DNA from 4 places in the Anoxybacillus sp. FSL W8-0104 genome. Region 1 is predicted to be linked to each of the others. Evidence: riboswitches for the same ligand, from Rfam matches in the RefSeq annotation. Region 1 holds a riboswitch; each other region holds the start of a gene.
The links. Region 1 has a riboswitch for S-adenosylmethionine ahead of NST18_RS12585 (methionine ABC transporter ATP-binding protein). Riboswitches for the same ligand answer to the same signal wherever they lie in the genome.
Positions count from the first base shown of each region.

Region 2: another riboswitch for S-adenosylmethionine. It lies ahead of NST18_RS03115 (bifunctional homocysteine S-methyltransferase/methylenetetrahydrofolate reductase); the one in region 1 lies ahead of NST18_RS12585 (methionine ABC transporter ATP-binding protein).
Region 3: another riboswitch for S-adenosylmethionine. It lies ahead of mtnW (2,3-diketo-5-methylthiopentyl-1-phosphate enolase); the one in region 1 lies ahead of NST18_RS12585 (methionine ABC transporter ATP-binding protein).
Region 4: another riboswitch for S-adenosylmethionine. It lies ahead of metK (methionine adenosyltransferase); the one in region 1 lies ahead of NST18_RS12585 (methionine ABC transporter ATP-binding protein).

Region 1 covers NZ_JBBOQU010000001.1:2,372,714-2,380,689, forward strand. Annotated here, with positions in the region: gene sufD (Fe-S cluster assembly protein SufD) at 1-949, opposite strand, end outside; gene sufC (Fe-S cluster assembly ATPase SufC) at 965-1,744, opposite strand; gene NST18_RS12575 (MetQ/NlpA family ABC transporter substrate-binding protein) at 2,074-2,898, opposite strand; gene NST18_RS12580 (methionine ABC transporter permease) at 2,915-3,583, opposite strand; gene NST18_RS12585 (methionine ABC transporter ATP-binding protein) at 3,573-4,601, opposite strand; SAM riboswitch class I at 4,677-4,782, opposite strand; gene NST18_RS12590 (hypothetical protein) at 5,104-5,577, opposite strand; gene NST18_RS12595 (response regulator transcription factor) at 5,961-6,560, shown strand; gene NST18_RS12600 (O-acetylhomoserine aminocarboxypropyltransferase/cysteine synthase family protein) at 6,600-7,892, opposite strand; gene NST18_RS12605 (hypothetical protein) at 7,957-7,976, opposite strand, start outside.
Region 2 covers NZ_JBBOQU010000001.1:572,747-580,722, forward strand. Annotated here, with positions in the region: gene metH (methionine synthase) at 1-2,008, opposite strand, end outside; gene NST18_RS03115 (bifunctional homocysteine S-methyltransferase/methylenetetrahydrofolate reductase) at 2,001-3,848, opposite strand; SAM riboswitch class I at 3,916-4,018, opposite strand; gene NST18_RS03120 (YajQ family cyclic di-GMP-binding protein) at 4,112-4,603, opposite strand; gene NST18_RS03125 (DUF3941 domain-containing protein) at 4,737-4,862, opposite strand; gene NST18_RS03130 (DegV family protein) at 4,894-5,757, opposite strand; gene NST18_RS03135 (YitT family protein) at 5,846-6,679, shown strand; gene NST18_RS03140 (DUF3813 domain-containing protein) at 6,703-6,876, opposite strand; gene NST18_RS03145 (hypothetical protein) at 6,878-7,090, opposite strand; gene NST18_RS03150 (Cof-type HAD-IIB family hydrolase) at 7,120-7,926, opposite strand.
Region 3 covers NZ_JBBOQU010000001.1:750,383-758,358, reverse strand. Annotated here, with positions in the region: gene NST18_RS04105 (ATP-binding protein) at 13-1,428, shown strand; partial or broken gene NST18_RS04100 (ZIP family metal transporter) at 1,440-2,174, shown strand; gene NST18_RS04095 (DMT family transporter) at 2,187-3,038, shown strand; gene NST18_RS04090 (1,2-dihydroxy-3-keto-5-methylthiopentene dioxygenase) at 3,047-3,583, opposite strand; gene NST18_RS04085 (methylthioribulose 1-phosphate dehydratase) at 3,598-4,203, opposite strand; gene NST18_RS04080 (2-hydroxy-3-keto-5-methylthiopentenyl-1-phosphate phosphatase) at 4,200-4,859, opposite strand; gene mtnW (2,3-diketo-5-methylthiopentyl-1-phosphate enolase) at 4,856-6,076, opposite strand; SAM riboswitch class I at 6,137-6,244, opposite strand; gene NST18_RS04070 (pyridoxal phosphate-dependent aminotransferase) at 6,335-7,507, opposite strand; gene NST18_RS04065 (carbon-nitrogen family hydrolase) at 7,604-7,976, shown strand, end outside.
Region 4 covers NZ_JBBOQU010000001.1:466,919-474,894, reverse strand. Annotated here, with positions in the region: gene NST18_RS02650 (Uma2 family endonuclease) at 1-454, opposite strand, end outside; gene NST18_RS02645 (tetraprenyl-beta-curcumene synthase family protein) at 498-1,568, opposite strand; gene NST18_RS02640 (alpha/beta hydrolase) at 1,543-2,361, opposite strand; gene NST18_RS02635 (gamma carbonic anhydrase) at 2,444-2,974, shown strand; gene NST18_RS02630 (phosphatase PAP2 family protein) at 3,048-3,578, shown strand; gene metK (methionine adenosyltransferase) at 3,955-5,160, opposite strand; SAM riboswitch class I at 5,281-5,389, opposite strand; gene pckA (phosphoenolpyruvate carboxykinase (ATP)) at 5,564-7,150, shown strand; gene NST18_RS02615 (fatty acid desaturase family protein) at 7,445-7,976, opposite strand, start outside.

The DNA.
Region 1 (7,976 bases):
GTTTTAAAATGTATCCTTCCGTATGCTTGCCGTAATGAATAACACTTGTCGTAAAGTTTTGGACTTGCTCACCGCGACTCACAACAACTGTCTTTGTATCACCAAAAGACCCATCGCCGATCAAGCGCGTAATGTTTTCTGAAATTGTATTTCCGTCGTTCATTAAACCGAGCGCCCATTCAATGCGCGCATGGCGGCCTGTAATTCCACGACGGTTCACATATGTCGTCGTTCCTTTAGCTAAACTGTCCACAGCGCCAAAAAATACTTGCGCATCGTCTAATGCAAACACTTCAGCAATGATGTTCACGATCGCTTCGGAACGTTCACGTGTTGAAATATAGTTTTCAACATACGTCACTTTGCTACCGACGTCCGCAACGATAATGACATGGTTAAATAACGCTTCCGCTTTTTCATGTACATATACCGCTTGCAATGGCACATCGACTTGGACATGCTTTGGTACGTATACAAACACCCCGCCGTTCACAAGCGCTGCATGAAGCGCTGTCAGACGATGTTCATTTACTTTGACGCCGTCCATAAAATATTTTTGCACAAGCTCACCATGTTCGCGGACAGCTGTCGCTAAGTCGGTGAAAATAACACCTTTTTCTTTTAGTTCATCTGCAAGCGATACGTATGCACATGTATGATCGCGTTGCACATATACATTTTTTTGTTCCTCATCGATATCAATAAGCACTTTCACTTCTTCTGGCAACTCTTCTAACGACGAAAGCGGTGCGCTTTCAACGAGATGAGTAGAAAATTGTGTAAAGTTCCAACGATCAATTTTTGTTTTATCTGGCTTCGGTAAAGGAAGTTGTTCCGCTTGCGCAAGAGCTTGTAAGCGAACGTTTAAAAGCCAGTCCGGTTCTCCACGCCCTTCAGAAAAAGAGCGCACATACTGTTGGTCGAATGGTAGTTTCGTCTCGATCATCATAAATCCTCCTAACGCTTACGCTTCTTGCTCAACGACTTCATCTTCAATGCCTAATTCTTTTTTAATCCAGTCGTATCCTTCAGCTTCAAGACGTTGTGCTAATTCTGGACCACCAGATTTCACGATGCGTCCTTGCATCATAACATGCACGTAATCTGGCGTAATGTAGTTTAATAAACGCTGATAGTGCGTAATGATTAAACAGCCAAAGTCGCTATTACGCATTTCGTTTACACCTTTTGCAACAACTTTTAATGCGTCAATGTCAAGGCCTGAGTCAATTTCATCTAAAATAGCAATTTTCGGTTGTAACATCATTAATTGTAAAATTTCGTTTCTCTTTTTCTCTCCACCTGAAAATCCTTCGTTTAAATAACGATGCGCCATATCTGGATTCATTTCTAAAAACGCCATTTTTTCGTCTAATTGGCGAATGAATTTCATTAATGAAATTTCGTTTCCTTCTCCACGACGTGCGTTAATAGCAGAACGAAGGAAATCCGCATTTGTTACACCGCTAATTTCGCTCGGATATTGCATCGCTAAAAATAGCCCAGCACGAGCGCGCTCATCTACTTCCATTTCTAATACATCTTGCCCATCTAATGTAATGCTTCCTTTTGTTACTTCATATTTTGGATGCCCCATAATGGCAGCGGATAACGTCGATTTCCCTGTTCCGTTCGGCCCCATGATCGCATGGAACTCGCCACCTTTAATTTCAAGGTTAACCCCTTTTAAAATTTCTTTTCCATCAATTGCAACGTGAAGATCTTTAATCGTTAATGTTGCCATAAAAAAATACCTCCAGTTTCGCTTATGTTCATGAAACGTAATTCTCACTTTATTCTCATTACAATTTTATAACAGATGAAAAGTATTAGCAACCTTATTGCAAGCATTTTGATACTTTTCTGTTTCTAAAGTTGGTTTAATTTATCACGTATGTAAAAAAGGATAGGAGAGCCCTATCCTTTTAATGCACGTGAGTAAACGCGTTAAACGCTCGTCCAACATGAGGCATGTGTTGCGTAAACCTTGTTCTATCGACATATGTACTCCTCCTTCCTTTTTATCATGCGTCGTTTTCGAGAAAATATAAAAGGACGCCCGAATGGGCATCCTTATTTCGTTGCTGGAATAACAGCACCGTTATATTTTTGTAAAATGAAGTCTTGAATTTCCTTTGATTGCAACACTTCAACAAGCGTTTGAATTTCTTTACGTTTTTCGTCACCTTTACGAACCGCGATAATGTTCACGTATGGGTTGTTTTCTGGCGATTCAACCGCAATCGGATCTTTTGCTGGATCTAATCCGGCATCTAACGCATAGTTTGCGTTAATTAATACCGCATCTCCTTCATCATTTTTATACACTTGCGGAAGCAATCCTGCTTCGATATCTGCTTCAAATACTAAATTTTTCGGATTTTCAACAATGTCATCAATTGTTGCTTTCGTCTTATCGACACCATCTTTTAATTTAATTAGTCCTTTTTCTTCAAGCATCGATAAAATACGACCGTGATCAGCAACAGAGTTACTCATAATGATTTTTGCACCGTTTGGTAGCTCTTCAAGGCTTTTATATTTTTTAGAGTATACACCGATTGGTTCAATATGAATACCGCCAGCATTTACAAAGTCATAGCCATGTTCTTTCATTTGTGCTTCTAAATAAGGAATGTGTTGGAAATAGTTTGCATCTAACTCTTTATCTGCTAATGCTTTGTTTGGTAATACGAAATCTTGGAATGTAACAATTTCTAATTCAATACCCTTTTCTTTTAAAATCGGTTTTGCTTTTTCTAAAATTTCGGCATGTGGCACGTTTGATGCACCAACGACAAGCTTATTCGTCTTTTCTTCGGCACTTTCGCTTTTTCCGCAAGCAGCGAGCGCTAATACAACAACTGCAGCAACAAGTAAAGAGAACCATTTTTTCATTTGTTTTTTCCCCCTTTTATCGTTTATCTATTTTAGAAGTGACAAGGTCACCAATAAACTGAATGATAAAGACGATGATTAAAATGAGCACTGTTGCAACGAACGTGACGTCGTTATTGTTACGTTGAAACCCTTCTAAATACGCTAAGTTTCCAAGCCCTCCAGCACCGACAACTCCTGCCATCGCTGTATAACCAACGAGCGCGATCGCTGTAACTGTAATACCAGATACAAGTGCTGGCAACGCTTCAGGGAGAAGCACTTTCCAAATAATTGTTGCTGTCGTCGCCCCCATCGCTTTTGCCGCTTCAATAACACCTTTATCAATTTCACGAAGCGCAATTTCGACCATGCGTGCATAAAACGGCGCGGCACCAATAATTAGTGCAGGCAACGCGGCATTTGCCCCAAGAATCTTACCGACAACAAGCTTTGTAAACGGGATGAGCAAAATAATTAAAATAATAAACGGGATGGAACGAAAAATGTTGACGAACGATGCGATCACACCGTTAATAAAACGATTTTCCCATATGTTTCCCTTAGACGTTAAAAACAGCAACAATCCGAGTAAAATACCGAGCACAAACGTTGCGACAACGGAGACGGCGGTCATATACAACGTTTCCGTCGTGGCCGCCCATATTTTATCCCAAACGACGTTCGGAAATAGTTCATTGAACATTCGCCAACACCTCCACTTCAACTTCTTGCTGGCGAATGAAATCGAGCGCTCGCTCAATCTCGTCATTCGCACCGTCTAAATGAACGAACAACACCCCGTATGAACCGTGATGCGTTTGCGAAATTTTCCCTTGCAAAATGTTCACGTTCAAATCAAATTGTCGAATGATGTGCGTGATGAGTGGTTGCTCAGCTTCTTCGCCAACAAATGTAAGCTGTACAACTTTTCCATTTGGATATCGCTCAAGAAGATGCAACATCGCCTCTTTCGTTTCTTCCGGCTCTGTGACTTGCTGAACAAATCGTTTCGTAATCGGCTGCTCTGGCTTGCGGAACACGTGAAGCACTTCGCCCATCTCGACAATTTTTCCGTTTTCCATGACCGCTACACGATCACAAATTTTACGAATAACATGCATTTCGTGTGTAATTAATACGATCGTTAAACCAAGACGTTTATTAATGTCAACAAGCAAGTCTAAAATTGAGTCGGTCGTTTGCGGATCAAGCGCCGATGTTGCTTCATCGCACAACAACACTTTCGGATTGTTCGCTAATGCGCGTGCAATACCAACGCGTTGCTTTTGTCCGCCGCTCAGTTGTGACGGATACGCATTTTCTCTCCCTTGCAAACCGACGAGCTGAATGAGTTCATCGACGCGCTTCATCCGTTCTTCTTTCGGCACGCCAGCAATTTCTAACGGAAAAGCAATATTTTCGCGCACTGTTCGCGACCAAAGTAAATTAAAATGTTGAAAAATCATACCGATTTGTTGGCGCGCTTGGCGTAACTGCTTCCCGCTAATTTTCCCCATATCTTTCCCATCAACAATGACTTCACCGCTCGTCGGCTTTTCTAATCCGTTCAATAACCGAATGAGCGAGCTTTTCCCTGCGCCGCTATAGCCGATAATACCAAAAATTTCTCCTGCTTCAATATGCAAGTTCACACGATCAACAGCGGTCACATGTCCACTTGCTGCTTTGTACACTTTTGTTACATTCGATAATGTGATCACGTTGCTGTCACCTTCCTTCCATGAAAAAAACCTTTCTGCTCAAGAGAACAGAAAGGCGCGAATCGTCCATTCTGTCTCTTATCTCTCAAAGCAAACGCTTTGTGTGAATTGGCACCATTTCAGCAGCGCTGACGGTTGCCGGGTTTCATCGGGCACATCCCTCCACCTCTCTTGATAAGAGCGCTTTTAAACGCTTTATTCAGTTAACGTTTTAATATGTTTGAGGATCATTTTAAATTACAAAGGTGAGTATATCATCGAAAGAAGGACGGTGTCAATAAAAATTTTTCAACTATTTCCCCTTCATAATCAAGTGAACGGAATATATAGCATGAGAAATCGCTACTCTTCGGATGTCGGGCTACGAACAACCCACCGCTTTGTTAAAATGCAAAAGACTGACCCAGCACGCATTAGCGTTTCAGATCAGCCTCTTCAGTTCAAAAAATGAAGTTAAACTTTCCAATTGTAGGCATACATAGTTACATGCCAAACGGACCCTTTAATTACATTCTTCTTTTGTAATTCTAATCGTTACGTACACTTTATGAAAGGAGTCATAGTAGTCAGCTTGTGCAACACTAGATGTATACCATTTATCAACTAATTTCAAGTAAGAATCTGTATTTACTAAAGAATAAATCCCCGTAATAGTAGAAGTCTTAGTCGTTAGATTTCGATCGTACGTAACTGTCATCGTCACTGTACCATACATACTCTGAACCGTTTTTGTTTCTTTATTTCCTCGGACAATCGTATCAAGTGGAGCAATTTTTGATTTTGAATTGCTTAATTTTGCCATTGAACTCCCTACTGCAGGAGTAACTGTAATTGTTACATTCCCCTCTTTATATACTCGTTTCGGGAGCGTACTAGCTTCAGTAGTAATTAACGACCCAAAAAAACCATCTAATAACAGAGTAGCAGTTAGTGCTAGGGTAGCAACTAAAATAAGCCTTCTAAATTTACTTTTCATTATTTTCTCTCCTCACATAGTCCAATTGTAATGCTAGTTCTCCGCTACTTGTCCATAATGAGATAGACTTGTACATTAGCGCCAGTTAAACATCGGTATCATGAATATAAGCAGAAATTTTTATTTAGCTGATTACTCACCATAGGTACAACATATTGTATAAAAATCGGACGTTCTTTATTTCAACTTATACATTGCTCATACTCCTCCGCTTCTTCTCCCAAAAATAGCTGATCAGCTATTTTCATTTTACCAAAAATAGAAAAGAAAAAAATCCGTATTTTCCGCCAATTTTTTGGCGAAAATCCGCCAATTTCTTCAAAATAAATGACAAAGTTTATTAAATGAAGTAGAATCTAGTAAAAAAGTGGAGGAGAAATTGCATGGCTATTCGTACATTGCTTATTGATTCTGACCCTATCTATTTGCTTGGGTTGAAAAAATTGTTGGAAAACGAAAGCAATATAACAGTTATCGGTTCTTGTTCTTGTATCGATTCACTAGATACTTTCATACATATACATGTACCAGATGTCATTGTGATAAATGTGCACATGCACATAATAAAAGCATTGGGCTGGATAAAAAATGCGAAGGAAATATACCCCACAATAAATGTCATTATGCTATGCAACTATCCACCGCTCGCCTTATCTGCGCATGAGGCAGGTGTATCCGTCGTATTGTCAAAAGAAAAAGTTTCCACTCATTTAGCACATATGATCCGATACAGCAACGAAGGAGAAAAATATTTTTTGGTGGATAGTGAAACTATGTATTCAACAAAGCATGGTTTAACAAACATTGAAATCAATATACTACAAATGTTGGCAGATGATCAAACGAGTGTACAAATTAGCGAACGGCTAAAGATAAGCAAACGAACAGTGGAACGTCACCTTTCTTCTATTTTCGAAAAATTAGGGGTTTCGTCACGAACAGGAGCGGTTGCCGAAGCGCTGCGGTTACAACTCATAAAATGAAAGGTGCTAGTCGAAAAATCTAACTAGCACCTTTCATATTTACACCCGCGAATACATCGACCGTACCCCTGTCGCCGCTTCAATCGCTTGTTCTAAGTCTTCGATTAAATCATCGACATTTTCAATTCCGACCGATAAACGAATCATATCTTCTGTCACACCGGATGCTTTTAAGTCCTCTCCACTTAATTGTTGATGCGTTGTACTTGCAGGATGAATAATTAAACTTTTTGCATCGCCAACGTTGGCAACATGCGACCAAAGCTTAACGTTGTTAATTAACGTAGCCCCTGCTTCACGGCCACCTTGAATGCCGAAGACAACGACTGCTCCTGCCCCTTTTGGCATATATTTTTTCGCTAGCTCTTTTGCTGGATGATTGTCATGTTCAGGGTACAACACCCAATTAACTGCTGGATGGTTGTCCAAATACTCGACGATTTTTCTCGTATTGGCAATATGCTCTTTCATGCGGACATGCAACGTCTCCAGCCCTAAATTAAACTGGAAGGCGTTGAACGGGCTAATCGCCGGTCCTAAGTCACGTAACAACTGCACGCGTGCTTTGACGATATACGCCGCCGCACCGATGTCTGCGTATACGAGATTATGGTAACTTGGATCTGGCGCCGTAAACGCTGGAAACTTCGGCGAATGCCAATCAAATTTTCCACCATCGACAATGATACCACCTAACGTCGTTCCGTTACCAAGCAACCATTTCGTTGCCGAATGAATAACAATATCCGCTCCGTGTTCGATTGGCCGGCAAAGGTATGGCGTCGCAAACGTGTTGTCAATAATCAACGGAATGCCTGCTTCATGCGCAATTTCCGCAACTGCCTCAATGTCTAACACATGCAGGCTTGGGTTGCCAATTGTTTCAGCAAAAATCGCTTTCGTTTTTGGTGTAATTGCCGCACGGAAATTTTCTGGATCAGACGGATCGACAAAATGTGTTGTAATGCCGTATTTCGGCAACGTATTCGCAAACAAATTGTACGTTCCTCCATATAACGTCGAAGCAGAAACAATATCATCTCCCGCTTGAGCGACGTTTAATATTGCCATCGTAATAGCAGCCATGCCGCTCGCTACCGCTAAAGCACCAATGCCCCCTTCAAGTTGAGCGACACGCTCTTCAAACACCGTTACCGTCGGATTATGAATGCGCGTATAAATGTACCCAGCTTCCTTTAACGCAAACAAATTGGCCGCATGCTCTGTGTTATCAAACAAATACGCATTCGATTGATAAATTGGCACTGCACGCGCTTTCGTTACTGGATCCGTTTGCAAGCCACCGTGCACAGCAATCGTTTCAAATTTCATCGTTTCTCCCCCACATGTAATAATTTGTGAATATTTAGAATTTTAACACGATACATATTGCTCGTCAACGAACAACATCATACG
Region 2 (7,976 bases), 1.8 Mb from region 1:
GACCGACTTCGTCCATTCCGTTCATAAGCGGACCGTTAATAATGTCAAGTGGGCTGTACGTTTGTAATGCGAGCGTTAAATCTTCAATGAGCCCGTCTTTCGTTCCTTCAACGACATATGCGGCGAGCCGTTCTTCTAACGTCATATGGACGTTTGCTTGTTTCGGCTGTTTCGTTTTATCGCGATAAAATTGAATAAACGCGTTTAACGTTTCATCGTTTGTGTCAAATAACAACGCCTCGGCTAAACGTACTTCTTCTTCAGGAATGGAAGCGAATCGCTCTAATTTTTCGGTATTGACGATCGCATAGTCGAGACCAGCTTGTGTGCAATGGTATAAAAAGACGGAGTTTAACACTTCGCGCCCGACAGGTGGCAAACCGAATGAGACGTTGCTAATGCCGAGCATCGTTAAACAGTTCGGCAAATGTTGTTTAATGAGGCGAATGCCTTCAATGGTTTCTTTCGCTGCACCAATGTATTGTTCATCTCCTGTGCCGATCGGAAAAACGAGCGGATCGAAAATGATGTCGTGCGGTGAGACACCGTATTTGTTGACGAGTAAATCGTATGAACGAAGGGCGATATCAAGTTTTCGTTTCGCTTCGATCGCCATGCCTTGTTCGTCAATCGTGCCGACGACGACCGCTGCTCCGTATTGATGAAGAAGCGGAACAATTTTTTCAAATCGTTCTTCGCCGTCTTCTAAGTTAATCGAGTTAATAATTGCTTTTCCTTGTGAATACGATAAAGCGCAGGCAATGACGTCTTCGTCTGTCGAGTCGATGACGAGCGGCACTTTCACTTTTTTCACGACTTGTTGAATAAATTGTTCCATATCTTCTTTTTCATCGCGGTCAGGGTCGGCTAAACAAATGTCGATGACGTGCGCCCCGTTTTTCACTTGAGCGCGAGCAATTTCTGCCGCTTCTTCATATTTTCCTTCCGCAATGAGCCGCTTAAATTTGCGCGAACCGATGACGTTCGTTCGTTCTCCAACGAAAAGCGGGCGCATCGTCTCATCGTAAACGAGCGCATCAATGCCAGAGACGGCATGCATCGGAAACTGTTTCGGAATGACGCGCGGTGGCACGTCGCGAACGGCTTCAGCGATGGCGCGAATATGTTCAGGCGTCGTACCGCAACAGCCGCCGACGATATTTAGCCATCCTTTCTCGGCAAATTGGCGAATTTTTTTCGCGAGCATGTCTGGCGTTTCGTGATAATGTCCTTCTTCGTCCGGAAGACCGGCGTTTGGATAACAGCTGACGGCTGTATTGGCGAGGGAGGCGAGCGTGCGCAAATGATCGGTCATAAATTCTGGACCGGTTGCACAGTTTAAGCCGACGGCAAATGGTTTCATATGTTGAATCGAAATAAAAAACGATTCGATCGTCTGTCCGGCAAGCGTCGTTCCCATCGGTTCAATCGTTCCAGAAATCATAAGCGGCACTTGTTTTCCGACCGTTTTAAACGCTTCGGTTATGCCTAGAAAAGCGGCTTTGACGTTTAACGTATCTTGGCACGTTTCTAATAAAAGAAGATCGACGCCGCCAAGTAATAGTCCACGCGCTTGTTGTTCGTATGCGGCGACAAGTTCAGAAAACGTCGTTCCGCCTGTAACAGATAACGTTTTCGTCGTCGGTCCCATCGAACCAGCAACAAAGCGTGGCCAATCGCTCGTTGAATATTGCTCCGCGATTCGCTTAGCGAGCTTTGCCGCTTCGATATTTAACTCAAGGGCGATATGTCCGAGATTGTATTCATCTAATACGATGTTCGTTGCGCCAAACGTATTCGTTTCGACGATGTCCGCGCCCGCTTCAAAATAAGCTTCATGAATGTGGGCAATGACTTCTGGGGCGGTGATCGTCAAATATTCATTGCATCCCTCGTACGCTTCACCGCCAAAGTCATCCGCTGTTAAGTTGGCGGCTTGAATCATCGTTCCCATTGCCCCGTCAATAATTAAAATTTTCTTTTCAAGCTGTTCGAGTAAACTAGCCATGGTAAACCGTCCTTTCTTTTTTGAGCCGCTCTTTTTCGTGCGTGTAGCGAACGAGTTCGACTGTCATATCGTAACGTAAAAACGGTGTAATTAAATAAATACCTTGGAATAAATCGAATGCTGCGTCGATAAGCGATTTGGCGATTGCCAATCCTTCTTTTGTTGCTTGAATCGGGTCATTGGCGCAAGCGGCCATGCGAGCGCGAATGTCATCAGACAATGTAATGCCCGGTACTTCATGGTGTAAAAAGTCGGCGTTTCTAGCGCTTGTAAGCGGCATAATGCCGATGTAAATTGGCGTCGCCAAATGTTTTGTCGCCTCGTATACGTCTTCGATTTGTTTTTCACTATATAGCGGCTGCGTTAAAAAATATTGCGCTCCGCATTCAATTTTTTTCTCTAGTCGTTTCACCGCTTTATCTAAATGGCGTACGTTCGGATTAAAGGCCGCAGCGATGGAAAAGTTCGTTTTTTGTCCGAGCGGTTTTCCAGAATACGAAAGCCCTTCGTTAAATTGACGAATTAACGAAATGAGGTCAAATGACGATAAATCGTAGACGGATGTCGCCCCTGGAAAGTCGCCGACTTTTGATGGATCGCCGGTTAAAGCGAGCACATCGGTCATGCCGAGCGTATGAAGCCCCATTAAGTGCGACTGTAAGCCGATTAAATTGCGGTCGCGGCATGTAATGTGAATAAGCGGGCGCATGTTCAGTTGTTGTTTGACGATCGTTCCGACAGCGACGTTGCTAATGCGTGGTGTTGCTAGCGAATTGTCAGCAAGCGTTAGCGCATCAATATGTGCTTCTTTCAACGCTTTGGCGCCTTCTAAAAATGTTGTTAAGCCGAGCTTTTTTGGTGGATCGAGCTCGACGATGATCGAACGGCGCGTGCGTGCGATGTCAGCTAGGGAAGGTGCAGATGTTTGTTCCGCTTCTTGCACGACGATTGTATGCCGTTGTTTCACTTTTTTTTCATATACAGGTGTGCGGTCGGACAGGGCGCGAGCGATAGCGGAAATATGTTTCGGCGTCGTTCCACAACATCCGCCGATGAGTCGAACTCCTTGATCGCGAAAGGCGCGCGCTGTTTCTTCAAAATATTGTTCGCTCGTTTCATAAACGAACCGTCCGTCGCGATATTGCGGCAAGCTTGCGTTTGGGTACACCGATAAAAAGGCGCGCGTCGGAATCGGCACTTCTTCAAGCGAGCGCAACATATGATACGGACCGAGATGGCAGTTTAAGCCAACGACATCGGCGCCAAGCTGTTCGAGTTGACACAGCGCATCTGCAAGCGGCATGCCATGTTGTAAGACGCCAATGTCGTGCAAGGTGACGTGGGCGATGATCGGCAACGTCGTTTCTTGGCGAGCGATGGAAAGAACGGTTTGCAGTTCTTCAAAATCGTAATACGTCTCAAGCAGCAGGCCATCGACGCCTTCGTTTAACAAGACGTACAGTTGCTCGCGAAACGTTCGTTTCACTTCTTCGAGCGAAATGGTGCTTTTATTTGTACTGCGGAGTCCCCCAATTGTGCCGAGCACATAGGCGCGTCCTTTTGCGGCTTGCTTGGCGAGCCGAACGGCTGCTTCGTTTATTTGTTTGACATCATCTTGCAATCCGTAGCGGGCGAGCTTTACATAGTTCGCTCCGTACGTATTCGTCTGGATGACTTCAGCTCCTGCATCGATATACGCTTCGTGAATATGAACGATTTCTTCAGGCTTTGTCACATTTAATTCTTCAAAACAGCGATCGATGCCGTGCGCATATAATAACGTCCCCATCGCTCCATCGGCGATGACGATGCGTTCTTTTAAATCATTTAGCAATCCCACGTCCATTCCTCCGTTTCTTTTTCAAATAAAAAAGTCTCCTCCATAAGAAGAAGACGTCGTACGCTCCTTCTTATCTTCCAAGCGAATCGCTTGTCTGGACTTAGCACCTTGACGATCGTCAGGTTGCTGAAGGTTCATCGGGCCAGTCCCTCCCCTTCTCTCGATAAGATGATGTGTATGAAGTTACTCATAAATGTAACTGATTTTTTAGAAATATTCAACTATTTTATTTGAGAAAAGAAAAAAGAAGGCGCATAGCCTTCTTAACGGTAGTTGACGAATTGGACGTCGATCGGTAAATCTGCTTCGCGAATCGCGGCGATGACTTTTTGCAAATCGTCTTTACTTTTGCCGCTGACGCGAATTTGGTCTTCTTGAATTTGACTTTTCACTTTTAAACCTGTATTTTTAATGATTGTGTTAATTTTTTTCGCGTTGTCTTTGTCGATGCCTTGAACGAGTTTCGCACGCTGGCGCACCGTTCCGCCAGACGCAGCTTCCACTTTTCCGTATTGAATGTTTTTTGTAGGGACGCCACGTTTAATAAGTTTGCCGATGAGCACATCTTTCAGTTGTTCTAGTTTGAACTCGTCGTCGGAAATAAGAATAAGCTCGTCTTTTTCAAGCGAAATGTCGCTTTTGCTCCCTTTAAAGTCATAGCGATTTTGAATTTCTTTTAACGCGATGTTGACGGCGTTTGTGACTTCCGACAAATCGACTTTTGACACGATATCAAATGAACTTTCTTTTGACATATGGATCACCTCAAACAAATATTGTGCTTCCATTATAGTCGGTTGTTGACATATGAACAACTTTACAAAATCTTTATTATGCTTTCTATTCAAACGAAGTAAAAAAGATGCTCCGCGCGAGCATCTTTTTTGTTTACAAATGGTTCGTTTCTTTTGAGTAGGCGCGCTTGCCAGCTTGGCGATTTTTTTCGCGCTCCATATTTTTTTCGTGTCGTTTCGCGTTATTGTCTTTTGCTTTTTTGTCGTTGTCGCTTGTCATCGCTTCGTCACCCCTTTAAAGGGTAGTGTAATCAATGCCCAAGCTGTTTATTCAAGAAAAAGAGGGCGATCGTTCCCGGTCCGGCATGTGCTCCGATGACGCCGCCGACTTCAGAAATGAAAAATTGTTTGCAGCCGAACGTTTCTTCAATCATCGCTTTTAGTTCGAGCGCCGTTTGTTCGTCATCGCCATGGCTAATGCCGATGAGCTGGTTTTGCACGTCTGCTCCGCGCTCTCGCATGATCTCGACCATTCGTTTCAACACTTTTTTCCGTCCACGCACTTTTTCAATCGGGATTAATTTCCCGTCCTCGACGTGAAGAAGTGGTTTAATGTTTAATACCCCGCCGACAAATGCTGCTGTTTTGCTGACGCGACCGCCGCGCGCTAAATATTGTAGGTCATCAACGGTAAAAATATGTTCCATATGGCGACAATACGTTTCAATGGTCGTCACGACATCTTCATATGCGATACCGCTTTCTGCAAGCTCAACGGCTTTTTTTACGACAAGCCCAAGACCGAGCGATGCGCATTTCGAGTCGATAACCGTTAGCTTTGCATCAGGGTATCGTTCAAGCACATCGTTTTTTATCATGACCGCTGTTTGATATGTACCGGATAAAGCAGAGGAAAAGGCGATATAAATGGCAGGAATGTTTTCTTTGGCGAGCGTCGTAAATAGCTCTTCCATTTGCGCTGGTTTTGCTTGCGATGTTTTCGGTACGTCGCCTGCGCGCATGGCATCGTATACTTGCTTTGGCTGGATCGTCAGTTGATCATCGTAGTCTTTGTCGTTTATATGAACAGCTAACGGTAAAAAAGCAATTTGTTTTTCTTGTATAAAAGAAAGTGGCAAATCGCACCCGCTATCCGCTATAATTTTAATATTCATTTCAATCACCCCTATGTATGTACTTATTTTAAGTGTAGCGATTATTATGAAAAAAAACAATTTTTATCGCTTTGTAGGAGGATGTTCTGTGGACGTAAAAAAACTGTTTGTCGTCGTCATTGGCGGATTATTAAACGCCATCGGCATGAATTTATTTTTAATTCCAGCGAACGTATATACGAGTGGGTTTGCTGGAGCGGCGCAGCTCATTTCCAAAGTCGTAGGCGACTATACGCCTTATGCTATTTCGACAGGTTTATTGCTTTTTTTATTTAACATTCCTGTGGCCATTTTAGGATGGAAAAAAGTAGGAAAATCGTTTACGTTTTATAGCTTTTTAAGCGTTGTGTTTATGTCGCTATTTCTTGAAATCATTCCTGTTCGTCCGCTTTCTGAAGACATTTTATTGAACGCCGTTTTCGGCGGAGTGATTGCAGCAGTCGGAACGGGCTGGACGTTAAAATGGGGGGCGTCAACAGGCGGATTAGATATTATTGCGCTCGTATTGTCTCGCGTCAATGATCGTTCGGTCGGGACGTACATTTTTGCGTTAAACTCGATTATTATTTTAACCGCTGGATATGTGTACGGATGGGAAAAAGCGTTATATACGCTCGTGACGTTATATGTGACGACGCGCGTCATCGATGCGATTCATACGCGCCATCAAAAATTAACTGCGCTCATTATTACGACAAAAGGGGAAGAGATGAAGCAAGCGATCAAGTCACAAATGATTCGTGGCATTACCGTCATTCCGGCGAAAGGAGCATTTTTAAACGAAGATAAAGATATGCTTATGATCGTTATTACACGTTATGAGTTGTTTGATTTAAAACGAATTATTAAAGAAGTCGATCCAAAGGCGTTTACAAATATTATGCAAACGACAGAAGTCGTCGGGTTTTTCCGAAAAGATTAAAGCTGCGCGTGACGCGCAGCTTTTTACAATGTATCGAGCTCATCTTGCAAATCGTGCAACTGTCTTCGTTCCGCATCGTTCGCATTCGCAAAAGCGGATGAGAGCGCATTTTTCGCTACAGCGATGGCGCGTTCTGTTTTTTCCTCTTTTGCTTTAGCGACCGCTTCTTTTGCTTGTTGAAATAACGGATTACCCATATTAAAATCCCCCGAGATTCGTATGATCCGCTTTTTCTGCTTTGCGTTGTTCCGCTTCTTCATACGTCATATGATACGGAATGCGCTCATCATGTTTATAAACCGCATCAGCACCTTGTTGAACGAAACGTTTTGATTTATTTCGTTTGCCCACACGATACGCCCCCTTGTTTGCCGCTTGTGACGCATATGGCGTCGATGATAGTTTGTTCATGTTTACGTCACAATACGTAAGGGAATTTTTTATAACTTTAATAATGATTGCAAATAAACAGCGATCCCGTCTTCTTCGTTCGTTTTTGTCACATCGTCTGCGACCGCTTTTAGCGGTTCAATCGCATTGCCCATCGCGACACCTAATCCAGCCCATTTTAACATCTCGATATCGTTATCTTCATCGCCAAAAGCGATGACGCGCTCGCGTGGAATACCGTAATAGGAAGCAATTTTTTCAAGACCGACTGCTTTATGAATGCCGCTTCGGACGATTTCGATGACGTGCCACGGGGCTGTCCAACTGCGGTGGTCGATGACGTTGGCATGCACTTCAGATAAATATGTGCGAATGCGCCCGACGTTTTGTTCGTCAGATAAAATTAAAATGCTCGTTGGATCTTTTCGTAAAATGTCACGTAAGTTTCCGATATACACATTTGGATTTCCTAAATTAAACAAATCAAGCAACTGCTCGTCATGTTCGTGAAAATAAACATCGTCCATCACTTCGGCTAAAATGTTGCGTACGTTATATTTTCGGCTTACTTCAACAATTTCTTTTACTGTTTCTAACTGAAGTGGCGTATGGTACATTCCCCAGCTGTCATCTTTCGGATGATGGACGAATGCACCGTTGAAATTGACGATCGGCGTCGTTAAGTCGAGTTGTTCATAATACATTTTACTTGCGCGATACGGGCGACCTGTTGCGATGACGACGACATGTCCCGCCGCTTTTGCTTTTTGAATAACATCATAAGAACGTGAAGAAATCGTTTTATCATCTTTTAACAACGTCCCATCTAAATCAATTGCAATTAAATGTTGTTCCATAACCGTTCCCCTTTTCGTCAAAATTATTCCTCATTCAGTGTATCGTTTTT
Region 3 (7,976 bases), 1.6 Mb from region 1:
GAGGGAGCGTATATGGGGAGAGAGAGAATGAGACGATGGTTGTACATCTTGCTTGTTATGATCCCATGCCTTGTAGGAAGCGCGTGGATTGTGCTTTGGCAAGATGAACAACAGCAACAACAATTGCTCGAAGAAACGCTCTTGTTTGCGAATATACATAAAAACGATCTCGATCGCTTTCTTGCGGAGACAACGACAAAACTCGAGACGTTAGCGTTTATGGTTAGCAAACATATGGCGATGTTAAGCGAAAAAGACATAAACGACATGTTGCAACAAATAGAAAAACAAGACGTTCGTTTTCATCACATATCGTTTTTTTCTGAAAGTACAAGTTCAGCGATGCGATTGGCGAAAACGACAAAACAAACGGTCATTGACAGCGATCATACAACAACAATCGTCACACCGATTGTCGATGAAAAAACAAGTGATACAGTCGGTTTTTTTGTGGCGGAATTACGTATGGATTACATAAAAAAACGGATGAAAATCATTGACCAAGACGCATCGTTTCGTTTATATGATGAGCGTGGAACGATGTTGTTGGCAACAAACGACATTCGCCCATCACAACAAACGGTGACGGTTCATTTAAATTATGCACCATGGATAATTGAAGCGAACGTGCCGCACGTAACGATGAAACAAAATGTGCAAACATCCCTTCCATACATCTTATTGCTGATCGTCGCCATCCATATTGTTTGGCTACTGATTCAATATTGGTTATTAAAACGGCAAACGATGCTTGAACGCATAGAGACCGAAGCACAAAAACTTGAATTAGTCGGCACACTCGCCGCAAGCACCGCGCATGAAATTCGCAACCCGCTTGCCGGCATTAAAGGATTTATCCAACTGTTGAGTGAAAAGCATAAAGATACCGAATCACAACTTTATTTTTCGGTCATTCAAAACGAAATTACACGCATTAACGACATCGTCAATGAGTTTTTAATTCTCGGCAAACCGACGGCACAAAAACTTGAAACGTGCGATTTGAACAATATCGTTTTAAGCATTCATCCAATTATTGAATCGCAAGCGCATTTGCATAACGTCGTGTATTCGTTGCAATGCGCTCGCGTACCTTTACCTATTCGCTGTTATAAAGACCATTTAAAACAAGTCGTTTTAAATTTAGCAAAAAATGCGATCGAAGCGATGACCGATGGCGGTGAGCTAACGATTTTGCTGACGAAACAAAACGACTGGGCGGTGCTGCAAGTGGCGGACAATGGATGCGGCATTCCAAACGACGTAAAAAACAAACTGTTTCAACCGTTTGTCACATCGAAGCAAACGGGAACAGGACTCGGGCTTGTCATATGTAAACGAATCGTTGACATGCATGAAGGAACGATCGACATTCATAGTATAGAAAATAAAGGAACGACGATTACCGTTCGCCTTCCTTTACAGTAGGAGGTGGAAACATGTTTGACATGCTTGTTGGCAGTACGTTATCTGCGCTAGCAACAGGTGCTGGCGCGATTCCCATTTTATTTTTATCGCGCTCCCTTACGCACCAATGGCGCGATATGTTGCTTGCGTTTACCGCTTGAGTCATGATGGCAGCATCCATGCTCGGCCTCATTCCTCAAGCGCTATCTTCAGGAACGTTTCTCTCGCTTGCGGTTGGACTATGCATCGGCGTATTGACGTTAACGCTTCTTGAAAAAATGGTGCCGCATATTGATTTAAAGCATACTGAAAGCAGCATAGCTGTTGATAAAAAATCGCTCCTTGTGCTCGCCGCCATTACGCTCCATAACATCCCGGAAGGACTATCAGTTGGCGTGAGCTACGCCTCTTGGGAAGGGGGCGAAATCGGCAACTTAATCGCCTTAGCGATCGGCTTTCAAAACGCTCCAGAAGGATTGCTCGTTGCGCTTTTTTTATTTAATCAACGCATTTCAAAAGGAAAAGCGTTTTTCATGGCGATGGGCACAGGACTTATTGAACTCGTCGCTTCGATCGCTGGCTATTATTTAACGTCCGTCGTCGATTCGCTCGTTCCGTACGGTTTGGCGTTCGCAGCTGGCGCGATGTTGTTTATCATTTATAAAGAGTTGATCCCGGAAAGCCATGGCGACGGAAACGAACAATCGTCCACGTATGCCTTTATTATCGGATTGTTACTGATGGTCTTTTTAATCGAAACGTTTTAAAGGATGAGGATCATGTCGAAATATTATATGCTTCTTTTATTGACAAGCGCACTATGGGGAGGCAACTTTGTCGCAAGCAAACTGCTCGTGCCGCACGCCTCCCCCCTTTCATTAACGTTTATGCGCTGGACGATCGCAGTTCTTTTTTTATTTCCGATCGTATTAAAAAAAGAACGGTCCGTCCGCCTGCAAAAACGCGGCATTATCCCGCTTATTGCGATGGGCATGACAGGCGTCGTATTATTTAACGTTTTTATGTTTCAGGCGCTTCGCTACACATCGGCCGATCACGTCGGGCTCATCTCAACGTTAAATCCGATGGCGATTGCGCTTGTTGCTTACGTCGTATACCGTGAGAAACTGACGATGAGACAATGGTTAGCCATGACCGTCTCCCTTATCGGCGTCCTTTTATTTATGACGCACGGACAGCTTCATCGCGTGCTACACGTCAATATCGGCGATGTATGGATGATCGCTGCCGTCATCGTTTGGGGCATCTATTCCGCATGCGCAAAAGCGGTCATGAAATGGTATTCTCCGCTTGCGGCAACGTTTTGGTCAGGCGTCTTTGGCGTCGTTGGATTGTTGCCATTTGTATCTTCCTTTTCCGTTCATCACGTAAACGTCTCGTTTTTGCTTGCGCTCATCTATACGAGCATCGGGGCGACAGTGCTTGCGATGTTTCTTTGGAACGTCGGCGTGAAACAAGTCGGTGCCACAACAGCAGGGATGTTTTTAAATTTTAATCCGCTTTTTACCGCATTGTTTGCATACATATTGCTTCATGAAACGTTAACGGTGGCACAATGGATCGGTTCGTTCATTACGATCACAGGCGTTGTGCTGTTTACAAAAAAATAGAAGGGGCGTTATTCCCCTTCTTTTTCTACGTATGGATGTGCCACCCATCCGGATGGATCAATAAACAAACGGACGGCAACGACTTGACGGTCGTCCATTAACGTAAAGAAATGCGGATTTCCTTCTGGTACGGAAATAACGTCGCCTGCCTCTAGTTCAACGTCAAAATAACCTGTTTGTTCATCGCCCTTAATGACGAAAATGCCATGACCAGCGACGATCGCCCGCACTTCATCTTCCGTATGTGTATGCACTTGTTCAAATTTTTTCAACAACTCTTCTAAATTTGGCGTTTGTTCACAAAGCGCCACGACGTCCCACGTTTTATAGCCTCTCCGCTTCGCTAAATCTTCAATTTCCGTCTGAAACGTCGCTAAAATGTCCGCTTTTTCTTCGTCTGTTAATACAAACTTGTTTTGTAAATGAGCAGGAAGTTTGCTTGCATCCCACCGTTCATACAACACCCCTTGGTTGTTTAAAAACGCCGCAACGTTTTCTTTTCCTTCAATCACTTCCCCTGTGTTTCGCACTTTAATGACTGCCATACATATTTTCCCCCTTATCGTTTAATAAGCAATAATTTCACATGATATTGACATAAAAACTCGCACGCTTCTAAAAACTTTTTCGCCTCTAACACATCTTTTCCCCAAACGGTAATGCCGTGGTTGCGAATAAGCACCGCACCAGCATCTCCATGGACATGGTCGGCGAACGCTTTTGCTAACGTCGGAATATGGGCGAAATTCGGAATAATCGGAATGCGAAATTGTGCATCTTCCTCCCATAATCCGAACGCTTTAATTATTTCTTGATTCGAAAAGACGACTTCCCCTTCGTCACCGTACAGTTCTGAAACGATATTGTTGTCGACCGTATGCACGTGCAAAACGCAACCGGCGTTCGTTTTGTTGTAAATTTCGACATGTAATAACGTTTCTGCGGACGGTTTCAAGTGCGTCGCCTCCGCTGGCTGTCCGTCAGCATCGACAAGTAAAAAATCTTCCGCCGTCTCTTTTCGTTTATCTTTTCCGCTTGCGGTGACAAGAAAGGTAAGCGGCTCATCGCTCACTTTCAGCGACAAATTGCCGCTTGTCGCCATAAACCAGTCGCGCGCCGCTAGCTCTCGTTTGACTTCCGCTAGCTCTTCCCATTTCTCTTTCATACAATCACCTCGCTCTCTTTCAACACATGAATGACGTCATAAAACGTCGTAAACGGCGTATGCGGTAAGTTTAGCTCACGGCATTTTTCAAGTAAAAAGTCGCGCGCGATGACGTGATCGGCTAGTTTCGCCGCCGCTAAATCGGTAATGGAATCGCCAATCACAATCGTTTTTGCCCCTTTTGGCGCGAGTTTACGAAGAAGCGACGGCTTGCAGCACCCGCATTCATTTTCGCAATGTTCATCGCACGCATACGGCCACGTAATGTGGATCGTTTCCCCGCTAAAATCGGCGCTATTACAAAAAATGCGCTCTTTTTCAATCAGTCCGTCAAGCAGCGGATAAACGAAAAAGTCGATGCCGCCGCTCACGATATAAAGCGGGATTTGCCGTTCGTTCGTAAACGCGACAAAGTCGGAAAATCCGTCGCGAATGCGGGCGGTGTCAATCAGAAATTGCACGATGTCTTCTTTCAGCGTCGTCGGCAACAACGAAAACATGCGCCCGACTCCTTCCTGCACCGTACATGCCTGCGCCAATATATCGTCTTTGATCGCTTCCCACTCCGGCGGAGCAAACTGTTTCATTAAAGCAATAATATTATCGTTTAACGTAATCGTCCCATCAAAATCGCAAAAAATGACCGGCTTCATCATGCGCTCCCCCATAAGTCAAGCGCTTGTTTTAACGCTTCGTTTTCCGTCGCAGCCTCATGAAGCGAACGCCCAGAAAGCACCGCTTCCACCGCGGCGCGAAACGCTTGCCCGCCACCGACAGCGCCTTGCGGATGTCCGTGCACTCCACCGCCCGCGTTAATGACACAATCGATGCCAAAGTCGCGCATAAGAAGCGGCACAAGCCCTGGATGAATGCCGGCAGATGGAACAGGGAATGCGCGTAAAAACAAATCTTCTTTCGTCAACTCCTCAGAAATGGCGAGCGCCTGTTGCTTTTCAAGCGCAACGCTTCCGTACGGCGATGGAAAGAGCGAAAAATCTGCCCCTGCCATGCGCAACAATTTCCCAAGTAAAAGCGCATAACTGACGCCATACACGTGCGACGAAGCGATCGCTCCGCTAAACGACGGATGCGCCATAATCGGCAAACGAATGTCATCATCTTCACGAAGCGCTTGCAACACGTCAAGTCCGTATGTAAACACGTTAAACAACAACACGTCCGCCCCTAGCTCCGCCGCACGCTTCGCTTTGTCTTTTAGTTCAAACGTTTTACCTGTTAAATTGACCGCATATAACGTCCGATGCCCTGTTTGTTCGTACACGTCTTGTAGCGCTTGTTTTCCTGCGACGATCCGTTTTTCAAAAGGGGTAAGGTCGTTATCAAACAAAATTTCATCATCTTTGACGAGATCGACGCCGCCAAGCGCTTGCAGTTTTAATTGTTCGGTGACGTATTGTAAATCACGCCCAATGACCGCTTTAAAAATGCTCATCACAAGCGGACGGTCAAAGACGCCAAGCTTTTCGCGAATGCCGTCAATGCCAAAGCGTGGACCGGGAAATGCCCGTTTTAATTCATCCGAAAACGTAAGATCAACGAGTTTAATCGTTCCGTCAAGCGACAACTTCCCAAACGTCGTCGTCAAAATCGCTGGAAAATCGGCGCTAAAATTGACGCTCGGATACGAAATGCGCACGAGCGCCCGTTTAAGCCGCTTCCCGAAATACGTATTGACGCGCTCGTCTTCGTCCAGCTGTTCGATACAGTCGACGATGCCTTTATGCTTTTTTAACTGCTCTTGTTCAAGCTGCGGCAAATCGGTCCACGAACCGACAGTGAGCCCAAGCGCGATTCCTTCCGCTTTTTTCGCCAAATCTTTGTCATCATGAATCAAATACGTTGCGGTAATCATACTCCCACTCCTTTACAAATAAAAAACCTCTTCATAAGAAGAGGCTCAATCGTTCGTCTCTTCTTATCTCTCAGCGCACTGCTGCGAGAATTAGCACCGTGCTTAACACTTGTTAAGTCGGTTGCCGGGCTTCATCGGGCTCGTCCCTCCGCCTACTCTTGATAAGAATTCGCAATGTATAAAATTTTTCAAACAGTTCGTTTTTCACAAATTTAATTCGAATTATGACAGCACATGTGGCGTTTGTCAATCATTTTTTTAAAAAAGTTGCAACCGCCCGATGCGTTCCGCTGCTTCTTGAAGTCTTGCTTCGCTTGTGAGCAGCCCTGTGCGCACATAGCCTTCCCCATGTTCGCCAAACCCAATGCCCGGAGCGACCGCCACGTGCGCTTTTTGAAGCAAAAGGTCAGCAAACGTTTCCGACGTATAGCCGTTTGGCACCGGAAGCCAAGCGAAAAACGAACCTGCTGGCGCTTGCACATCCCAGCCGATGTCACGCAATGCATGAACGAACGTGTTTCTTCTTGCTTCATACGTCGCGACAAGCTCGGCGACGCATTGTTGCGAATCAAGTAGTGCGACTGCTGCCGCTTCTTGAATCGCCCCGAACATGCTGACGTATAAATGGTCTTGTAATACGTTGATCGCTTCGATCATGCTTTCGTTACCGACCGCAAAACCGATGCGCCATCCTGCCATATTGTACGTTTTTGAGAACGTATAAATTTCAATGCCGACGTCTTTGGCCCCTTCGACTTGTAAAAAGCTTACTGGCTTTTTCCCGTCAAAGCCGATCGCTCCGTATGCGAAATCGTGTACAACACCGATACGATGTTTTTCAGCAAACGAAACCGTGTCTTGAAAAAACGATTTCGTTGCGGTTGCGCCGGTCGGATTGTTCGGATAGTTTAAAAACATCAGTTTCGCCTTGCGAACGACATCTTTGTTTAGCTCCTCGTAATTAGGTAAAAAGCCGTTTTCCGCCCGTAGCGGCATCATTTCCATGCGCGCCCGCGCAAGCACGACCCCCGACCAATAGTCTGGATAACCGGGATCAGGAACGAGCACAACATCGCCCGAATTTAATAAGCAAAGCGGCATTTCAACAAGCCCTGCTTTTCCGCCAAACAAAATAGCGACTTCTTTTTCAGGATCAATCGTCACGCCATACTCGCGTTTATAAAACGTCGCCACTGCTTCTTTCAAAAACGAATAGCCGCGAAATGGTGAATATTTATGATACTTAGGCTTTGCTACCGCCTGTTGCATCGCGCTTACAATGTGCGCTGGTGTCGGCTGATCTGGATTTCCTTGTCCGAGATTAATGACATCATGCCCTTTGGCAATGACTGCGTTCACTTTTTGCACGAGCGAAGCAAAAAATTGCTTCGGAAGTTGCTGTAACAAGTTCGATTGCGGAAATGTTTTCATTTTTCACACCTACTTCACAAAAAGGTTGAAATTCTAGTCAAGAATCATATATCGTAAAAATCAAAATGTAAAGAAAATTTTTTTGAGGTGAATGAGATGAATATCGCTTGCGTGCAAATGGACATTGCGTTTGGAGCACCGGAAAAAAATAAACAAACAGTCGTGCGCTACATGGAACAAATCGCGAAAGAAGCCGATGTCGTCGTTTTACCTGAACTATGGACGACAGGTTACGATTTAACGAGGCTTACTCATATTGCCGATGAAAACGGCGAACAAACGAAGGCGTTTCTTTCCGAACTTGCCCGCACGTATCGTGTGCATATCGTCGGTGGATCGGTCGCGAAAAAAGTGGCGGACAACATAACGAATACGATGTATATCGTCCATCGAAACGGCGATGTCGTTTGTGAATATAGTAAACTTCATTTGTTCAAATTGATGGATGAACATAAACATTTGCAAGCTG
Region 4 (7,976 bases), 1.9 Mb from region 1:
ATACATAAACGGTCACGGCTTGTTTCATTGGATTGACAATCCAATATTCTTTTACACCATATTCCATATATAAATTAAACTTCGTCACTAAATCGTACGCTTGATTCGAAGGACTGAGTATTTCAACAATTAACGTCGGAACACCGACATATTTTGTGTCTGTAAATCCGGTTTGATCACAAATAATGCTTAAATCAGGAATGACGAGCTTTCTTTCAGAACATGTTTCACTCACTAGCTCAATGTCCGTAGGGGCGGCAAATACTTTACATGTCTTTCCTTTCAAATAACTCCCGAATATTGTATGAAGATTGCTTGATACGAGTTGATGCTGGATGCTCGGTGAAGGTGTCATATAAACGACGCCATCAATATATTCTAATCTTTCATCACTATGTTGACGCATAATTAGATATTGTTCATACGTGACGTGTGAAAAGCGAGGTAACGACATATTCATCCCTCTCTTCTTTTCTTCCATTATACACCCGTTTTCTTCACGCATACATCCATTTTTGCCATTTTCGATACATTCTGCCGTTCCAATAAAAGAAGTGGGACGTCATGCCACCGGAACGCAACAATTGTTTCGCTAGCTTATGAATACCTTCTTGCTCGTGTACTTTTTCATCTGATAAATATAATCCGAGCAAGCCACGATGAATAAAGCGATGAAATTCACGATGTGGCAATTGTGCAATATGGCGATCTGCCTCTTCAATGAAATGACGCAAACGGGCAAATAGCGTCTCCTCATTCGGATAATAAAAACAAAAATTTAAATCTCCACCTTGTCGGTCTTCCTCTTGATCAATGAAATAATCAAGCAAAATGTGCAGCCCTTGTACGTATGGAAAATAGCTGTTGCGCACACGTTGTGCAAGAAGCTGATCGAACGCATCGTTGCAGGCGTAAGCAACTAGACAAAAAATACCGAGCGTTGAACCAGAACAAGCGGAAAATTCGTACCACTCCATTTTCGGCAACGATGCTTCATGTTTAGCGAACCATTGCTTCAAGCGCGGAATGCGCTCCTCTTTTTTTACATGTTTATGTACTTGTAAGTCACAATAATATGATGCAAGTTCATGTAAAAATGGAGCAATGACGTCATAATGTTTCACTTCTTGCAACATTTCTTGGCACGTATCGACAAGGGCATGCAAATAGCCACCGTCATCTTGTTCGGCACGATAACGATAATATGCCTCTTTTTTTGCCCCGACCGTTAACGCATGGATCATTGAATCGTGCAACGCACGAAAGTCAGTCGGATCCAGCGACGTACTGCGATCGCATAAATTATCGAGGTAATCGCTAATCGTTTGATAAGCAACGATAAAACGAATGCATCGCTCCATTTCTTTTCCCGCCAGTAAAGCTAAAATCGCGCCCCCTTCGCAATGAAACGTTTTTGTTGCGATGCTCGCTAACGCTTGTTTGCGCAATTCTTCGTTCGGAATAGCTTCTGCTCTTTTTTTCCAAACGGCTAGTTCCCGGTGAACAAGCGGAAAAACGCGATGATAGACAGCTCGCATTAGACTAAACGGATTTGTTGGAACGTTCAATGAGTTCACCCCTTTGCAGCTGCAAAGTTAAAAACGTATGGGCATATAAAAATACTTGTTCACGTTCAGGTTCGTTAAAAATTTCATGATACAGTTTTGGCCATTCTTTATACACTTTTTCACTTACCGTCAACTGATCAAACCATGATTTGACTGCATGTTTATCGACAATTTTATCATCTCCCGCCTGCATGACAAGCATCGGAACGTCTGGTAAGTCCGCAATTTTATCATGAGCAATCTGAATGGCTTTGACTAGCTCACGATACCAGCGAACAGACACTTTCGTCACGTATAATGAATCGTTTTTATCCATCTCACGCACTTCTTCATTTCGAGTCGCCATCTCCACCGTTAACCCTAATGGAAAACGCTTTTTCGGATGAATGACATTTAAAATGCGTGAGGCGATTTCAAGTGCTTTGGACGGATAGTGAACGAGCCCTAAACATGGAGAAGATAAAATGACACCGCGCACAGGAAGACGCTTTTCTTGTAATGTGCGAATGACAACAAGTCCCCCCATACTGTGGCCAAGTAAAAAAACAGGCTGCTCATACACGCTTGCTTCATGCACCCAACTGGCAACCGCTTCGATATATTCGTCAAAGGAATCAATATGTCCTCTTCGACTGCGTGATGTCGTTCCTTGCCCTGGTAAATCTCCTGCAACAACATGAAAACCGTGCGTGCGAAACATTTCAATAAGCCATTTATACCGACCGTGATGTTCAGCGGCACCGTGAACGATTACAATCGTTCCTTTTGCGTTTTCTCCTTCCCATTTCCACATATACACCCCTCCTTTATGTTTACGAATAGACGAAAAATTTGTACACTAAATATAACAAAACGAAACGAAAGGGACGAGTGAAATGATTTATCCATATAAAGAACACACACCAAACATTGCACGTTCTGCTTTCATCGCCGATTACGTTACTATTACAGGCGATGTAACGATTGGAGAGGAAACGAGCGTTTGGTTTAACACTGTCATTCGCGGAGATGTTGCACCAACGATCATCGGCAATCGTGTGAACATTCAAGACAATTCTGTCCTGCATCAAAGTCCAAACAATCCACTTATTATTGAAGATGATGTCACCGTTGGCCATCAGGTCATTTTACATAGTGCCATCGTGCGAAAAGGTGCCCTCATCGGCATGGGCTCCATCATTTTAGACGGTGCCGAAATTGGTGAAGGTGCGTTTATCGGCGCTGGTAGCCTCGTTCCACAAGGAAAAAAAATCCCGCCACGCACACTTGCATTCGGTCGTCCTGCGAAAGTGATTCGTGAATTAACTGAAGAAGATGAGCGTGAAATGGCACGCATTCGTCGCGAATATGTCGAAAAAGGACAATATTATAAATCACTTCAAGTAAACAAACCACGCGACAAATAAGCGTGGTATTTTTACATTGTTTTATTATTGACTTCACATATGTATTTTATCATAAAATCAGGGGGATTTGCTTATGTTACGAAAATGGTACGATTGGGAGTGCAAGTTATTTTACAGCATTAATCGTTATTTTGATCAAAAATGGCTAAACACCTATTTTCGTTCAATTACACACGTTGGAGGGGCTACATTTTCAATTACATCGGTTATGCTAGCCATTTGGCTATTGCGGGATGAATGGCGCGATACTGCTATCGCAAGTGCGATCGCCTTAGCACTTAGCCATATTCCTGTCACAATGATGAAAAAAATATATCCTCGCAAACGACCGTATATTTCACTGCATAAAACGAAAGTAACAAAAAACCCATTAACTGACCATTCATTTCCATCAGGACATACGACTGCAATATTTTCTGTCATCGTTCCGTTTTTACTATACGCTCCAGCGCTTGCTGTTTGTCTTTTACCTATTGCTGTTAGCGTTGCCGTGTCGCGCATTTACTTAGGGCTTCATCCTATTTCGCGCAGGAGACTCCCACTTCAACGAACAAAGGGAGTAAGTGGGAGAGGAATGCGCGTTCCCCCTTTCTTTTGTGTATGATATAATAGAGGCGTGGAGAAAACCGTTTAATAAAGGCACTCCAGTAACTGCTACTCGATGTATGGAGTTGGTTACAGGAAACGTTGTAACCGTAAAACATCGAGCGTGGGTTCGTCTGTTGTGTGTGGAAGCCAAGTACTGCCAACAGACATGCCGAGAGAATCGGTAACGATGCAGGCATGACCTGCGTCGTTGGGTAGTCGTCAACCTGCCCCTGATGCAACCCCAAGTCAAGGAAGGAGGACAGAGTCCGTTTGCACTTCTGGGGAGTTGCAAGCCCTCACTTCAAGCGTTAGCTAAGTGGGGGTAGTTGACTTTCTGTTCTTACTTAAAAAATAGGAAAGGAGAGCTACATCTTGTAACTCTCCTCTTTTCCTTACTTCGCTAACTGTAACGCTTGTTGTTTTAACGCTTCCGCTTTATCTGTACGCTCCCAAGGAAGATCAATGTCCGTACGGCCGAAGTGACCATAAGCTGCTGTTTGTTTATAAATCGGGCGACGGAGATCGAGCATTTTAATAATGCCTGCTGGGCGAAGGTCGAAGTTGTTGCGCACCACTTCAATTAATACATCCTCAGATACTTTGCCTGTGCCGAACGTGTCGATTGAGATCGATACAGGTTGCGCCACACCGATCGCATATGCTAATTGCACTTCACATTTATCCGCAAGACCTGCTGCGACAATGTTTTTCGCTACGTAACGAGCCGCATATGCTGCCGAGCGATCTACTTTCGTTGGGTCTTTTCCTGAGAAAGCCCCACCGCCGTGACGAGCATAACCACCGTAAGTGTCAACGATAATTTTGCGTCCTGTTAACCCTGCGTCACCTTGTGGACCACCGATGACGAAACGACCTGTTGGGTTAATGAAATATTTTGTGTTTTCATCGATCAACTCCGCTGGAACGACAGGTTGAATGACATGTTCTTTAATATTGCGCACAATTTGATCTTGCGTAATTTCTGGATGATGTTGTGTGGAAACAACGATCGTATCAATGCGTACAGGTTTGCCGTTTTCATCATACTCCACTGTCACTTGCGTTTTTCCGTCCGGGCGTAAGTATGGTAAAATGTCTTCTTTACGCACTTCTGCTAAACGGCGCGCAAGTTTATGGGCAAGTGAAATTGGAAGCGGCATAAGCTCTTTCGTTTCGTTGCACGCGAAACCAAACATTAATCCTTGGTCTCCTGCACCGATCGCTTCGATTTCTTCATCTGTCATTTGCCCTTCACGAGCTTCTAACGCTTTGTCAACACCCATCGCGATGTCTGGTGATTGTTCATCAATTGACGTTAATACGGCGCACGTATCGGCATCAAAACCGTATTTTGCACGTGTATAGCCAATCTCGCGAATCGTTTCACGAACAATTTTTGGAATATCTACATATGTAGACGTTGTAATTTCTCCGCTCACTAAAACAAGTCCTGTTGTTACACTCGTTTCGCATGCAACACGCGCATTTGGATCATTCGCTAAAATCGCATCTAAAATCGCATCGGAAATTTGGTCACAAATTTTATCCGGATGCCCTTCCGTTACAGATTCAGATGTAAACAGACGACGTTTAGGCATTCAAACATTCCTCCTCAGTATAATGACAAATGATACGGTACTCATCCCTCTTATTATGGTCTATCGTGAAAAAAACCTTTCCCTCAGAGGAAAGGTTCTTGCATTTGTCTGCGCCTTTCACTCTTATCGTTCAAGGGCGTCCCCTTGCCACAGGTTAGCACCTTTTCACGTATGTGACGGTTGCTGGGTTTCATCGGGCCTGTCCCCCTCCACCAACTCGGGATAAGAGTATCCGTTCATCTCAGCATCATATCACATCTATCATAAGCGAGTCAACGTTTTTTCTCCCTTTATGATGTCTAAAATAAATTCAAGAAAAATACATGAATTAGTATGGACTATTTATCAAAATGTGTTATACTTTTTACATAAAGATAAATCAAACAAAGGTAGGTTTTGTCCAATGAATTCCATTGAACTGACAAACAAATTATCAACGCTCTTACAAAGGGATGGGGTTTTTCATAACTTATCTGTACCACGACTAGTAGAAAAAGTACTAACTCGGAAAGAAGGCATCCTAACTTCATCAGGAGCGATTTGTGCAACAACCGGAAAATATACAGGCCGTTCTCCAAAAGATAAATATATTGTAGAAGAACCATCTGTTAAACATAAAATTGATTGGGGAACTGTCAACCAACCAATTTCTGAAGAAGTATTTGATAAACTTTACAACAAAGTGACCGATTATTTAATGACAAAAGAAGAACTATTTGTATTTAATGGCTTTGCAGGCGCCGATCCTGCTTATCGCTTACCGATTCAAGTTATCAATGAATTTGCTTGGCATAACTTATTTGCCCATCAATTGTTCATTCGTCCAACAGCGGAAGAATTACAAACACATGAACCACAATTTACAGTCATTTCTGCACCAACATTTAAGGCAAATCCATCTGTTGACGGCACGCGTTCAGAAACGTTTATTATTATCTCATTTGAACGTCGTACCGTGCTTATTGGTGGAACAGAATATGCTGGTGAAATGAAAAAATCCGTTTTCTCTGTCATGAACTTTTTATTGCCAGAACAAGGAATCTTCCCGATGCACTGTTCAGCAAACGTCGGTCAAGAAGGTGATGTCGCGCTCTTTTTCGGTTTATCTGGTACAGGAAAAACAACGCTTTCTGCTGATCCAAACCGTCGCCTAATTGGCGATGACGAGCACGGTTGGTCAAACAACGGTGTTTTTAATATTGAAGGTGGATGTTATGCCAAATGCATTAACTTATCACGTGAAAAAGAGCCGCAAATTTTCGATGCGATTCGCTTCGGCTCCGTATTAGAAAACGTCATGATGGATCCAGATACGCGCATACCAAATTACGACGATGCAACGTTAACTGAAAATACGCGTGCGGCGTACCCGCTTGAAGCGATGGATAATATTGTTCAACCAAGCATTGCAGGTCATCCGCATACGATCGTCTTTTTAACAGCAGATGCATTCGGGGTATTGCCGCCAATTAGTAAATTAACGAAAGAACAAGCAATGTATCATTTCTTAAGCGGATATACGAGCAAATTAGCAGGCACAGAGCGCGGAGTGACAGCGCCGGAAGCAACGTTCTCTACATGCTTCGGCTCACCGTTTTTACCGCTTCCAGCAACACGATATGCAGACATGCTTGGACAAAAAATCGATGCTCACGGCGTTCAAGTATTTTTAATCAACACCGGCTGGACGGGAGGCGGATACGGCATTGGCGAACGGATGAAGCTATCGTATACGCGCGCGATGGTCAAAGCGGCGTTAGAAGGAGAATTAAACAACGTCGAAACCGTTCAAGACCCGATTTTCGGTCTGCATATTCCGCTTCACGTTCCCGGTGTGCCTGATGAAGTGCTGCAACCAAAAAGCACATGGGCCGATCCAGAAGCGTATGAACAAAAAGCAAAAGAGCTTGCGGCGAAGTTCCAGGAAAACTTCAAAAAATTCACAAACATTGATCCACGCATCGAAAAACTCGGTGGGCCAATCGCGTAAACAACAAAAGCTGCCTGTTTCGGCAGCTTTTTTCTTTTTTTTATTGTTTGTACAAAGTTTGTACAAACCATTTACGAAATGGAACATATAGTGGTATATAAAAACGAACAAAAGGAGGCTAAAAAATGACGAGAAGACGAAAAATTATATTAAAAGCAAATTAAAAGAAAAAATGAAATAGCTTTCAATGACACATCTCCCCTATAATAAAACATGCAAGAAAATAATAAGACGTGGCGAATTGTCCACGTCTTGTTTTCTTTATAAAAACAAAAAGCGCCGAGATGCGACGCTTTATTTTTCTTTTACCATTTTTCCTATAACATTTTCTTTCACTTTATGCGAAAGGTCATCTATATTTAATCCATATCCAAGCGTGCCGTATACATATCCTTCACGCGGCTCGATTAGTTCTGTTTGTTCGTGATAAAGCCGTGGTGTTTTCCATAGCGCAATTAACGCTTTTGTCATCGGCATTTCATAATAACGATCCGGCCGTAGTTGTTTAATATATTGTTTAACGAGCGGATAATATTTTGAACTCATCGCTGGGAACAAATGATGTTCTGTATGGTGCGAAAAGTTAAAATGCAATATGTCGACCCACTTCGGAACGATGACAGTTAAGCTGTTTGCTAATGGATCGTTAACTGGAACGAGCGGATTTAAGCGATGGTTCGTTGAAATGTATCCCATCACGATCGTATTTCCAATAAGTAGTGGAAGAACGAACGCAAAGAGCCATTTTTCTACTCCGATCATCAACAATAACCCAATCCATACCGACCATGGTAAGACAAATTGCCAGAATACGGCACGACGATTT